3 regions of the Thermosinus carboxydivorans Nor1 genome follow, and region 3 is predicted to be linked to each of the others. Evidence: riboswitches for the same ligand, from Rfam matches in the RefSeq annotation. Region 3 holds a riboswitch; each other region holds the start of a gene.
The links. A riboswitch is a leader RNA that binds a small molecule or an ion and turns the genes downstream of it on or off. The one in region 3 is predicted to bind cyclic di-AMP.
Positions count from the first base shown of each region.

Region 1: it holds a riboswitch for cyclic di-AMP, as region 3 does, so the genes downstream of both, TCARDRAFT_RS00235 (DUF2294 domain-containing protein) here and TCARDRAFT_RS06240 (C40 family peptidase) in region 3, are expected to answer to the same signal.
Region 2: it holds a riboswitch for cyclic di-AMP, as region 3 does, so the genes downstream of both, TCARDRAFT_RS12115 (peptidoglycan-binding protein) here and TCARDRAFT_RS06240 (C40 family peptidase) in region 3, are expected to answer to the same signal.

Region 1 covers NZ_AAWL01000001.1:54,456-58,664, forward strand. Annotated here, with positions in the region: gene TCARDRAFT_RS00230 (APC family permease) at 34-1,875, opposite strand; gene TCARDRAFT_RS00235 (DUF2294 domain-containing protein) at 2,061-2,453, opposite strand; cyclic di-AMP (ydaO/yuaA leader) riboswitch at 2,498-2,637, opposite strand; gene TCARDRAFT_RS00240 (MFS transporter) at 3,125-4,209, shown strand, end outside.
Region 2 covers NZ_AAWL01000023.1:22,735-26,943, reverse strand. Annotated here, with positions in the region: gene TCARDRAFT_RS12130 (DMT family transporter) at 1-372, opposite strand, end outside; gene TCARDRAFT_RS12125 (alpha/beta hydrolase) at 430-1,167, opposite strand; gene TCARDRAFT_RS12120 (PaaI family thioesterase) at 1,160-1,603, opposite strand; gene TCARDRAFT_RS12115 (peptidoglycan-binding protein) at 1,719-2,309, opposite strand; cyclic di-AMP (ydaO/yuaA leader) riboswitch at 2,308-2,455, opposite strand; gene TCARDRAFT_RS16230 (3D domain-containing protein) at 2,622-3,362, opposite strand; gene TCARDRAFT_RS12105 (2-phosphosulfolactate phosphatase) at 3,471-4,172, opposite strand; gene TCARDRAFT_RS12100 (M20 family metallo-hydrolase) at 4,181-4,209, opposite strand, start outside.
Region 3 covers NZ_AAWL01000006.1:95,103-99,311, forward strand. Annotated here, with positions in the region: gene TCARDRAFT_RS06230 (metal ABC transporter ATP-binding protein) at 1-520, opposite strand, end outside; gene TCARDRAFT_RS06235 (Fur family transcriptional regulator) at 532-957, opposite strand; gene TCARDRAFT_RS06240 (C40 family peptidase) at 1,157-1,816, opposite strand; cyclic di-AMP (ydaO/yuaA leader) riboswitch at 1,819-1,942, opposite strand; gene mqnE (aminofutalosine synthase MqnE) at 2,082-3,179, shown strand; gene aroH (chorismate mutase) at 3,206-3,568, opposite strand; gene spoIVB (SpoIVB peptidase) at 3,863-4,209, opposite strand, start outside.

The DNA of each region.
Region 1 (4,209 bases), on a different contig from region 3:
TAAGCCAATGCTTTTAGCTATTGGTTGCCGATTTTATTTTTGTAGGTGATAAGGAATAGTAGCGACAATTACGTTTTCTTTTAAGATAAGCAGCGTCCGCAAAACCCAGCCCGTTTGGTTATGGAGCAATCTGTGCCACCACTTTTTTGTTTCGAATTCCGGGATCAGGACGGTTATAAAATCAGACGGCGCCTTGGTTCTTTCAAGCTGTTCAATATAATCCAGCAATGGCTTAATTACCAACCGGTAAGGAGAGTAAATAATAACCAAGCGGATATCGGGATTCCATTTCTCCCATTTTTCTTTAAATTTACGACCTGTTTCGTCATCGGTAGCAATGTGCACTGCCAGGATATCGGGACTAAGCGTTTTGGCGTACTGGAGTGATTGGGCTACCACGCGGGTAATACTGGCTACTGGTACGATGATCAAGTTCTTAGCTTGGGGGTGCTGCAAGCTGGCAGGATTGGTATATTCAGGCGGCAGCTGGAGCTGTTCTGACATATCGTTGTAGTGGTGACGGACTTTTTTAAAAATATAAATCATTGTCGGAATGAAAATAAGCACCAGCCAGGCGCCATAAAAGAATTTGGTAATAGCGATGACCAACACAACGGTACCAGTGACGATGGCCCCTACTCCATTTAAAATTGCTCGCCTGGTCCAGCCTTTGCTTTTCTCGCGGCGCCAGTAAACAACCATACCGACTTGAGCGATGGTAAACGAAAGAAAGACGCCAATGGCATACAAAGAAATTAGATGTTCGGTGTTGCCGTGGAAAATAGTGATTAGCAGGCCGGCTATGACGCTGAGAAGAATTATTCCGTTGGAAAAGCTGAGCCGTTCGCCTCTGGCGCCAAGATAACGGGGCATATAGCCATCCTTTGCTAAAATGGAGAGTAAGGGCGGCAGGCCGTTATAAGCCGTGTTGGCGGCCAGATATAGTACCAGCATGGTGGTAAATTGAACATAGTAATACGCCCAATTGCGACCGAAGGTTAACTCGGCCACCTGCGAGAGTGCCGTAACATCAGGCACCGGCATGATGTGATAATGCATAATCAAAAAGGAAATTCCGGCGAACATGACGGCAAGGATCGCCGACATCCAATAAGTTGTGATTGTTGCATTGCGGATTTCCGGTTTTTTAAACATGGGTACGCCGTTGGAAATGGCTTCGATCCCGGTCATAGAACTGCAGCCAGAGGCAAAGGCTCGCAGGATCAGAAAGGCTACTGCCCAGTCCCATTGCTTAGCGGCAGATGCGGGCGGGATGAGTGGCGCTGGCTGCGTAAACGCCTGATAAACACCTGCCGCAATAAGCCCTAACATTCCCAGAATAAAAGCATACGTAGGAAAGACAAAAACATTGGATGATTCGCGTACGCCGCGCAGATTGATTAACATCAATATACCAAATAACACGGCTAAATCAATTGTTAAGGCATGGGGGACTAACTGGGGAAAGGCAGATACGATTGCTTCTGTACCCGAGGAAATACTTACTGCTACAGTAAGGGAATAGTCGGCAAATAGAGCCGCTGCTGCCGTTAAGGCCGGCAACTCACCAAGGTTAGTAATGGCTACGGAGTAGGAGCCGCCACCGCCGGGGTTAGCTTTGGCTACCTGTACATAGGAAACAGTTACAATAGCCAGTAAGACAAGGATAGCAAAGGCGACCGGCCCGATATAGCCATACGCTAATACCCCCGGAACCGCAAGCATCAGCATAATCTGTTCTGGACCATAACCAACCGAAGAGAGGGCATCAGATGAAAAAATTGCCAGAGCTTTCCATTTGGGAAGCTTTTCGTGACTAAGCTCTTGATTATGCAGCGGTCTGCCAATTAGCAAACGCCTGATTTCACGCATCATAAAACTATCAACAACCTCCATTATACCTATTGTTGTTAACACAGTATTCCCGAAGTTATTCAATAAAAAGCAAACCGGTGCGTAAGCAACCAGACCTTTGCGGCCAATATAAGCCGCCCGGCTGTTACTCGCGCACCGGCCTACAAATCGCCTAAGCTGTGCAGCTTCTGCGTTTTGTCCGCCAGCTATGTGTCCACTTTGGTTTTTTCTTCATCACGGAGTTGTTTTTCTAAATTTGTGTCAAGAATATATATTTCCACCCGCTCGCCCGTTTTCGTGCTAATGTCGCTGTGGCTGCTGACCACCCGGCACCCGGTGAGGCGGGCTACCAGGTTTTCAGCGTCTTCGCTAAATGTCTCGCGCAGAATCTGCCGCATTTGTTTAACTATTTGCCGCCCTTTTTCGGTTTTGACAAGATGGGTTTCCTCGATCGTCAGAACGCCTTTTAGGCGGATTAAGACCATATCATCAATAATATAAGTCTTGGCTTCCGTAGGTCCGCGGCCAATGAGGCTGCGCTGAAACTTAATAAAGGCATCGTTAATTTCGGCTTCCAACAGAGTTTTTTTAATAGCCATAACAACTGTTTCCTCCATAAAAAGAAAAGACCATATATGGCCTTTCGACCTCTTTGCTTTAGCCTACGAAGTTAGCTGTCGGGTTAGGATGGCAAGAGAGGTAAACATCCTTTCTGCTTGTGGCAGAATTCACCCCAAAAAGGTGGGTCCTCCGCTTCCATACGGAATTCGGCTTTGCTTTGTTTTACAGAGTAAATTATAGCTTATCTGTTACAGAAAGAAAGTTTCATTTTAGCAGGAAAAACTGGCTTTTTATAGCCTTGGCCGGCTAATAATACAACGGGATGGTTATGGCGCTGCATTAAAACAGTTTGCGCAAAATTTGAAGCCGCGGCAAAAACCAGGTGTGAAAACATTGTCTCCCATTTTCCGAAATAATGATTTTATGAACAGTCGGCATAAAAGCTAGTAGAACAATCTAGCCAGTACTTTACGCCGTACTTGGTTGCCATAAGGGCAGGGTTGACAGCGGGCGGGGCGGCGTGGCATAATAAACACAAAATCAATATTATTGGTACCTTTAAATCAGTCCTGTGAGGCTGACAAGGTAGGCGGCGTAACTAAGATTGCAGCTTGTTGGCGCTTTTGCATACTAAAAAGGCTTCTTGTCAGTGCGACTGACAGGAAGCCTTTTTCGCTTGCCTCGGTACCAAAAACGAGGAGGAGAAGGTATGGAAACCCACGTCAAGGTTATCGAGCAACAACCCCCCCGTTTCTTGCCCCAAAGCTTAACCCAGGCCAGCGCGGCGGATGGCGGCAGCCGCTACCGCTGGAAAGTACTGCTTGCTTCCGTATTAGGCTACGCAATGGATGGTTTGGATATGCTTATCCTGTCCTTTGTCATGACAGCGATCATCGGTGCTTTCGGCCTGACCCTCGCCGAGGGCGGGTTGGTGGCCACGGTGACCCTGATCGGCGCGGTGCTTGGCGGTTATGGCTTTGGCATTTTGGCTGACTATATCGGGCGCGTGCGTGTCTTTTCCCTCACCATTCTGGTTTTCTCGGTTTTCACCGGCCTAACGGCCTTTGCCGACAGCTTCCTGGAACTCAACATTTACCGCTTTCTGGCCGGTTTGGGCTTGGGCGGCGAGTTTGGCATCGGCATGACCCTTGTCACCGAGACGTGGCCGAAAGAAAAGCGGGCGCGGGCGACCGGGGCAGTGGCTGTCGGCTGGCAGCTCGGCGTGGTGGCTGCCGCTTTGGTCAGCGCCTATGTACTACCGGCCTTTGGCTGGCGGGCCGTTTTCCTGGTCGGCGCGGTGCCGGCCCTGTTCGCTGCCTGGGCACGCTATGGTCTGGCTGAACCGCTCATCTGGCTGGCAACACAGGCAAAGAAAAAGGCCCTTCAGGCCAAAATTGCGGCCAAGTTACCCTTGACTGCCGAGGAACAGGCGTTTTACAACAAGACCACCAAGTTCCCACTGCTGCATCTGTTTGCCGATCGCCGTACGGCAACGACCACGCTGGCTCTTACGGTGATGACCAGTGTGCAGAACACGGGTTACTACGGCATCATGGTCTGGCTGCCCACGGTATTGATGAAGCAGCATGGGCTGACGCTGAACAAAACGAGCATGTGGATGGTGGCCACCGTTCTAGGGATGATTTTGGGGATTGCCGTCTTCGGCTATATTGCCGATAAAATCGGCCGCCGCCCAACTTATATGGCCTTCCAACTGGCTTCCGCGGCCGCGGTGTGGGTGTATGCCAATTTGTCCGACCCACTGCACCTTTTAATTGGCGGCGCTATTCTCGG
Region 2 (4,209 bases), on a different contig from region 3:
CCCCCCAAAATAATCAATAACTACCGCCGTCAACACCTGCCCAACAATAATGGCCGTAGTGGCATTGCATACGCCGACACTAGGTATACTGGCTGCTACAAGATAGATGATGAAAACGCCGACAAGCCCCCCCAAATAGGCATACCACGGTGCCTCCGGCAAAGCGGCGAGATTTCCCTTCCCAAGACGAAACAAAAATAATAACGCCAGCAAAATAATTGTACCGGTGACGTGAACTATAAAAGTTGCTTCCAAAAGCCCGATTACTTTGCTTAAGGCAGCATTTAATGAACCCTGTATGGCCATCAGCACTCCGGAGATTAAGGCTAACAACAGCGCCAGCATGTTGCCGGAAAGATCCAATGCATACACGCTCCTTTTGCCAAAAGTTGCGATCCACGCATCAGATAGTTTGTACCCGGCAAAAAATTATATACTACCTGAACAAAACCACATTTTTAGCCACCGGAGTGTTGCGGCAATGGCTTGTTCGGAATGACCGGTAAAATGGTGGTCAGCTCCATCGATAACAATCAGCTCTTTCGTCGGCGCTGCCTGCTCATAAAGAGCGTGGGCCTGACTAAGCGGTACAATCTCGTCCTGGTTCCCGTGGACAATCAAGATTGGTATAGGCGGTAAGGACTGCAAAGCGGCAAACAAATTATGACGGCTTAAATCATGGAGAAACTCCGGACCTAGTTCCAGCTTCCCGTAATTATCACAAATATACAACCGTTCCCCCCTAACAAGCTTTTCATACCCTTCGCCAAGGGCTAAGCGAAAGGTTGCGTGCAAATTACAGGGAGTAGCCCATAGACACAGGCCGGCGATATTTTTATCCTTCGCCGCAAAAACAAGCGAAGCACTCCCCCCCATACTGCGGCCTAATAGTAAGACACGAGGACTGACAAATCGCCGGCAATAGTCGACAGCATAACCTACCTCGGAAATCTGATTTGATAATGATTGCAAGGGGGTAAAATCAAAGCGCAACACAAAAATACCTAACTTCGCAGCCTCGTTAGCCAGTTGTACGGCCTTGCCGCCCCCGTCTTTGGAGCCACGGAAACCGTGGCAGATAACCAAGGCGCAATTGCCGCCGCCATCAGGACGGTGTAAGACACCTGACAGATAACCGTGTTCCGTTGGAATCCGGACTTCAATCATGGTGCTCACCTTTTTCAAAGGCGCCAATAACGAAAAAAGTCCCCCGTGCTTTGGCCAATAAAATGTCTTCAGCGCAATCACGCACGTCCGCTTCTACAACCATAGTGCTTTTCCCTTTATGAACAACAGTTCCGACAGCTTTGACAACAGACTGCTGCTGCGCTCCGCGGATGTAATTGATATTCATATCTATCGTTACCACTCGGTTGCCCAGCGTAGCACATGCCACTCCCATTGCCGTGTCGGCTAAGGAAGCTAATGCCCCTCCATGAGCAACACCATAAAGATTTGTATGCTTCCCATAAATGACTGGCATGGTCAACTCGGCCCGTCCTTCCTCAATTTTCGCTATTGACATTTGCAGTAACCGTACATAGGGATTGCGATCATAAATATTCTTTAAATGCTCTTTAAGCCACTCTATGTTATTGACCAAGACTAGTGCCTCCTCACATTATACCTTTGCATATCTTTCCCATAAATATAACTAGTACGGCGCCTAGCTAATTTTTCCTTTAAAAAAGGCAAAAGAAAGACAGGCTGGCAGCCTGTCAATCAAGTACATAAACAGTTACGTGTTGTCTTCCAAACTGTAGTGCTTCTTCCCGGCTTTCAAAGGCAAGGTCAATTTTGTTGCCTTTTATCGCCCCGCCAATGTCATCAGCGATAGCATAGCCGTATCCTGGAATATATAGGCGCGTACCAAGCGGAATGACCGCCGGGTCCACGGCAGCCAATCCTTTGCGAAGTAAATTGCCACGATAAGTATAGCTGCCATTGCCGTCATCAAAACGAGTATAAGCAGTAGCTACCATGGTTAAAACCCTGCTGTACCGGCTAGGTTCAACCGCGGCCCGTTCTAAATAGCGGAGAGTGTCTTTTCCGACAATGCCATCGGCCACTAGTCCGTTATCACGCTGAAACTCCAACACCGCACGCATAGTGGCGCCGCCAAAAATGCCGTCAATTGCCCCGGCGTAGTAGCCTTTATCGGCTAACATTTTTTGCAGATACCGTACATCTTCTCCCCGGTCGCCTTGGCGAAGAAGGTTGTCCCCCGGCGCAGCCAAGGAAGTTGCGGCAAATAGCAGCATGAGCAGAGTAAGTACCGCTGCAAGGGCAATTTTTTTCAATTGTCTCACCTCTCTTTTTCTACGCCTCCGAGGTTAGCTGTCGGGTTAGGGTCAAAGAGAAGGACTAGAGAAAGAACCCTTCCACCATTCTGGCGGATTCACCCCTGTATCTTTAGTGGGTCCCCCGTACCAAACGGATTCGGCGTTATTGTAATTTTACTATAAATTGACTCCATAGTCAAAGGTAACTACAACTAAAAAATGGCAATTTATTCCTAACTGTGAGCTAGTCGCCATATGAACGATAGCTATGGAAATATATGTGTGAAAATAGCGCCCTGGTAAGCGCCAATGAAAAAAGGATCGGATAACCCGATCCCCTTATTCAAGTACATACACTTTCACTTTTTGAATGCCATAGTCAAGGGCTTCGCTCCGTGTATTGAAAGCCAGGTCGATACGGTTGCCTTTAATGGCGCTGCCTTGGTCCTCGGCAATTGCTTCACCATAGCCTTCCACCCAAAGCCTGGTCCCCATGGGGATTACATTAGGGTCAACCGCGGCAACGCCTTTGCGCACTTTGCCGCCCATATAAGTCTTATCTCCCCATTTGCCGTTATCCAGCGGACCGGGAGCATAAGCGGTAGCTGTCATTTCCAGGACACGCTTATAGTTTTGTGGCGCTCCCATTAGAGAATTATTATTGCGCACGCTTTGCGGCGCCAGAACATTATTGAAATTAAATAGCATAGAGATAACGGCCAATTCCTTATCATAAGAAGCCAATCGCTCGCTTAAAGTTTGCTCGACTTCTTGACGAAGGACGGTTTCTACATTCTTATTCAAATCCCCGTTCGCGACAGAAACGACATCAGCGCCAGCTGTTGACTTACTTGCTTTTTCCAAGGCTGTTTTGGCGAGTAAGTCCCACAACGCTTCTTTTTTACCTTGTTCTAAATCCTTCTTTACTCTCAGCAGTTCTTGCACCCGTACCATATTGGGACCGGCAGTGACAACTTCTGCGAGCTTGTCCTCAAGAAAAGCAGCATGAGCCTGTGGCAATACAGGAGAAAACATATTGATGGTCAACGCCATCAAAGTGATAACAACTGCTTTCTTCACAATTCATCTCCTTTCCCCTCTTGTTCACCCCCCATTGTATCATATTGTTTACATAATTAACAGACGGTAATTTTAACAAAAAACCGGCCAGATAATTGGCCGGCTTATTTAGGTTATTGTAATAATGCCATCACAATATTGGGGAACCACTGAAAAAATATCGTGCTGGAGACAAAAGACCACATCATCGGCAAAACCGATATCACGCAAATAGCGCCCGTGCGACGAAGTCATCACCGTTTTAAGCAAATCGGAGTGAGCCCCCTCGTACATGGCGCGGGCGGCAAGAGCTTTGTCACTAAGAGTGGCCGATAAACCAAAACGGCTGACAAGTAGACCGGCACAGAGGACGTCCTCTATTGAAAAATTTCCTTCCGTACCGGCACAGAGAAACACAACATCCCGACCCATGTCGGACAAACGCTCACACACCGCAGCCGCATTGACAAATGCGGCCGTGAAAACATTGGCGGCATTGCGCGCCAATCCCAACGCCCTAGTTCCGTTTGTCGTCGTCATGATAATCGTTTTACTATCCACTATATTACGTACATACTCAAACGGGGAGTTGCCGAGCTGAAAGCCAGGTATTATAAGCCCTTTCCTTTCACCCGCCAGTAATGCGTCGGGAAAATGATCCTGCTTTAAAACAACGGCCTCTTCGACCGTCGCCGTAGGGATTAGCTTCCGGCAACCGTTGGCAAAAGCCGTGGCAATAGATGTTGTGGCACGTAAAACATCAATAACAACGACAACGCTAGCGGAAGACGCTAGATAATCATCTGGCGTAAAACATACATCGATTTGCAATAAAACACCTACTTTGCCAATTCATAGAGGACTTCCG
Region 3 (4,209 bases):
TGGCATCAGCATCAATGCCGCTAGTCGGCTCGTCTAACAAAAGGAGCCTGGGGTTGCCGGCCAAAGCTCGCGCCACCATCACTCGCTGCAGCTGCCCGCCGCTGAGTTCACCGATACGCCTTGAGCGCAGGTCAGCCATATCAACAAGTTCCAACATATGTTCTACAATATGGGTGGCTAACTGCTTGCTGGGCCTGGTAACGCCGCCTGTGACCAAACCCAATGCCACTACTTCCTCCACTGTTGCCGGAAAACCGGCCGAGTTCTTTCCGTAGGTCTGCGGTACATAACCAATTAGTCCCTGCCTTTGCGCTTCCCTTACCGACTGTCCGTCGATGCGAACTTCGCCGCCCTGTGGCCTAGCGATTCCCGCCATTATTTTTAGCAACGTACTTTTACCAGCCCCGTTGGGACCGACAACGACGAGAAAATCACCGCTGGCTACCACTAAAGATATATTGTTAAGCACGGGATGATCATCGTAGGCAAAGCATACGCCATCAAGCTGCACCATGCACATTTATTGCCCTCCTAACCCTGCCGGCACTGCGCGCAAAGACCGAACAACTCAATATTGTGCCGGACAAGTTCATACCCATGCTGGCGAAGCATAATTAAAAATTCAGGATCAATAGGACAAAATTCCAAGCAAGCCGCTTCACCGCACTTTATGCAAGTAATATGGTGATGATGCCGGGATGAGGAAGCTACCTCATACCGAGTTCCGTTCTTACCCAGCCCGACAATAGGAATTAACAGCCCCATTTCAACCAAAATATTCAGGTTACGGTAAATTGTATCGAGACCAACGTCTGGATACTGATGACGGACTTCACGCCATATTTCCGCCGCTGTCAAGTTCTTCGCCGTTTGGAGTATCCGCTCTAAAATTGCCCGCCGCTGCGGTGTAATGCGATACCCCTTTTCCTTAAGCTGCTGCACCAGGTCATTTAACATGATAATTCACTCCGCTTCTAATCAAAATATATACGATTCATCACAAATAGGAACTTTCTTACTAAAAGCATAAAAAAAAATTTGCCCAGTCTTTTCTTTATTCTTCTACCATTAAACACAGGCTATGCAAACATTCTGTCATACAGCAATTTTTGCTCAAATAGAGGAAAAATAAAAGGAGGCGCCTGGCCTCCAAATCTTATAACACCCGACGCGCTCCTACATAACGCGGCCCCCAGTAACTGCTATCCATGCGATCGATGACCACACCACGGCTGGACGTAGCGCTGATAAAATTGCCATCTCCCAAGTAAATACCGCTGTGCGAAGGACCAGGAGCATAAGTGGAAAAGAAAACCATGTCGCCAGGCTGTAATCTTGAATAAGATACAGGTTGACCCACTTCAAACTGCGCGTCAGCCGTTCTCGGCAAGTATACGCCCGCCCGGGCATACACAAACCGGGTAAAGCCGGAACAGTCGAACCCATCAGGAGTCGTACCGCCAAAAACATAGGGAACGCCGATATAACGCATGGCCGTCTGAATGACCCGCCGGGCAGCGCTACTATCACGGCTAACCGGCATGTCCCGTCCCATGAGAGCGCGGTAGGTCTGGGCCCCGACAACGCCATCCGCTTCCAAGCCCCGGTCTTTTTGGAAGGCGATTACGGCGCTTTTGGTCGCCTGGCCGAAGTCGCCGTCAACCTCCAGCCGATAGCCAAGCTCTCTAAGCCGGGCCTGAATAGCGGCTATTTCCGGGCCTTGATCCCCTTCTTCATAGACTCCTGAGGCGTGGGCGAAGGTTGCTGTCATAAACAGCAGCAAAAAAAGAACCATCGTCCGAAACACTTTACCCAAGACAATTCTCCTCTCTAAGCCGACGAGGTTAGCTGACGGGTTAGGGTTGAAGGCACCCCACTCCTAAAGAGTTTCACCCCAGTAATGGTTCCCCCGCTCCTGAGCTGGATTAGGCTTTATATAGCTCACCTGAATTATTCGCTATTTTTGTACATAATCCTTCTAAATGGTTTTTCTTGAAAAAATTTCCGGTTTCTCATTTTTTACTATATCTACAGGAAAACCACGATTCATCAGCGAATTGCTAAGTGAAAGGAGTGTCGCCATGCTTTCCGACGCATTTCGTTATCAGATCGAAACAAAAATCACAGAAGGTCTTCGTTTGTCCCGTGATGAAGGACTTGCACTCCTCCACTCACATGATTTGGCCTGGCTAGGCTATCTTGCCAACAAAGTTCGTCAACGGGTCAGCGGCGATTATGTATATTTTAATGTTAACCGGCATATTAACCTGACAAATGTCTGCACTGCCCGTTGTAAATTTTGCGCTTTCGGCTGTGACAACTCCAGTCCGCAAGCCTACAGCATGACCAAAGAACATGTCCTCCGTATCGCCCGCCAAGCGGCTGAGGACCCTGATTTGCGCGAACTACACATCGTTAGCGGTTTACACCCCGACTGGCCTTTTGAATATTATGTCGATATTATCGCCACCGTTAAAGAAGCCTTGCCCCATCTACATCTTAAAGCATTCACTGCTGTTGAAATTCACTATTTTGCCAAGATATCCGGCAAATCGGTGGAAGAAGTGCTGAAAACCCTGAAGAAGGCTGGCCTTGGATCTATGCCGGGCGGCGGAGCGGAAATCTTTAGCCCCCGGGTGCGGAGCCTTCTTTGTCCAAATAAGGCCAGCGGTGAAGACTGGCTCGCTATCATGCGCACGGCCCATCGTCTCGGTATCCGGACAAATGCCAGCATGCTCTACGGCCATATCGAAACACCAGAGGAACGCATTGACCACCTTTTGGCGCTTCGCGACCTGCAGGATGAGACCGGGGGCTTCCAAACGTTTATCGGTCTGGCCTTTCATCCGAAAAATACCGCATTAGAAAGCCAGGTCACGCGGGTTCCAGCCTGGGAAGACCTGAAAATGATAGCGCTTGCCCGTCTCATGCTCGATAACTTTAAACACATCAAAGCTTATTGGGTTATGCTTACCTTGCCGATTGCCCAGTTGGCGCTGGCCTTTGGCGCCAATGATTTGGATGGAACGGTAAACGAGGAAAAAATCACACATGCGGCCGGCGGTAAGTCTGAGCAGTCGCTAAGCATCGAACGGCTGGTCAATGTCATCCGTCAAGCCGGGCGCATTCCTGTTGAGCGGGATTCACTGTATAATATTGTTAAAATTTACAGACAATAAAAAACAGCCTTTTTCTAGGCTGAATTTTATTGCCTGTTGATATCTTGCCGCAGTACCGCCGCGCCGTGTAGATACACATGCCTGATCTTCCCCTGAGGAAGGTCGGTATTCCACAGTATGAGTACCCGGATGCACCTAGCCAAACCTGTAGGATTATCAATTTCCTGGGTGCCGAATAGCGGCACTTCCGTCCAACCCAAAATCCGGGCCCCTGCGGCAGGATACATGCTATTTAAATCGGGTGTAGAACTAAAAATTACCGCTCCGATATCGGCCGTATCGATTCCATTCTCCCGGACAAGAACTGTTAATAGTTCGCGAACTCGCTCCTGTATATTTTCCGGCGTATTCGCATCTACTGTTGTCGCTCCCCGGACTCCGCGCAGCAACGTAATCGCTCCTTTCCGCCTGATTTTTTTATATTTCATCTATTCGTTGTCTTGTTCGCTTTTCCTTTCGTCATTGAGTTTATTACACCGGCAAGAACCGCAATAGTGACATTTCCACCAACCGCATTCAGGACATACTTCATTTTTGTCCGTCAATTCAATGTAACGGCCTTCCTGACGGTCTTTCCAGCAGAAAGTGCTGCCGCAGCCTTTAAGCAAACAAATAAATTTTTAAAATTCATGTCCTTCCCCCCCATGATATAGTTATGAGGAGAAACAATCTTAAATGCAAAATTACCCCAAGGATAATAACGCCCAGCCAGGCGCACCAAATAAGCCTGAAAAACTGAATAGTTTTCTGACTGTTTGCCTCTCTTTTTTCGGCAACAGACCACTTTCCATCAGCATCCAGTCGACAAAGCAGCCATAGCCCCGCGTTGGGTCGTGGATAAAGACATGCGTTACCGCACCGACGATTTTGCCATTTTGTATAATAGGGCTGCCGCTCATGCCTTGGACAATGCCACCCGTCTTTTCAAGCAATCGACTGTCGGTCACTTTAATTACCAACCCTTTGCCTTCCGGTACCTCCTGAAGATTTACTTTTTGGATTTCAATGCTGAACCGCTCAATGGTCTGCC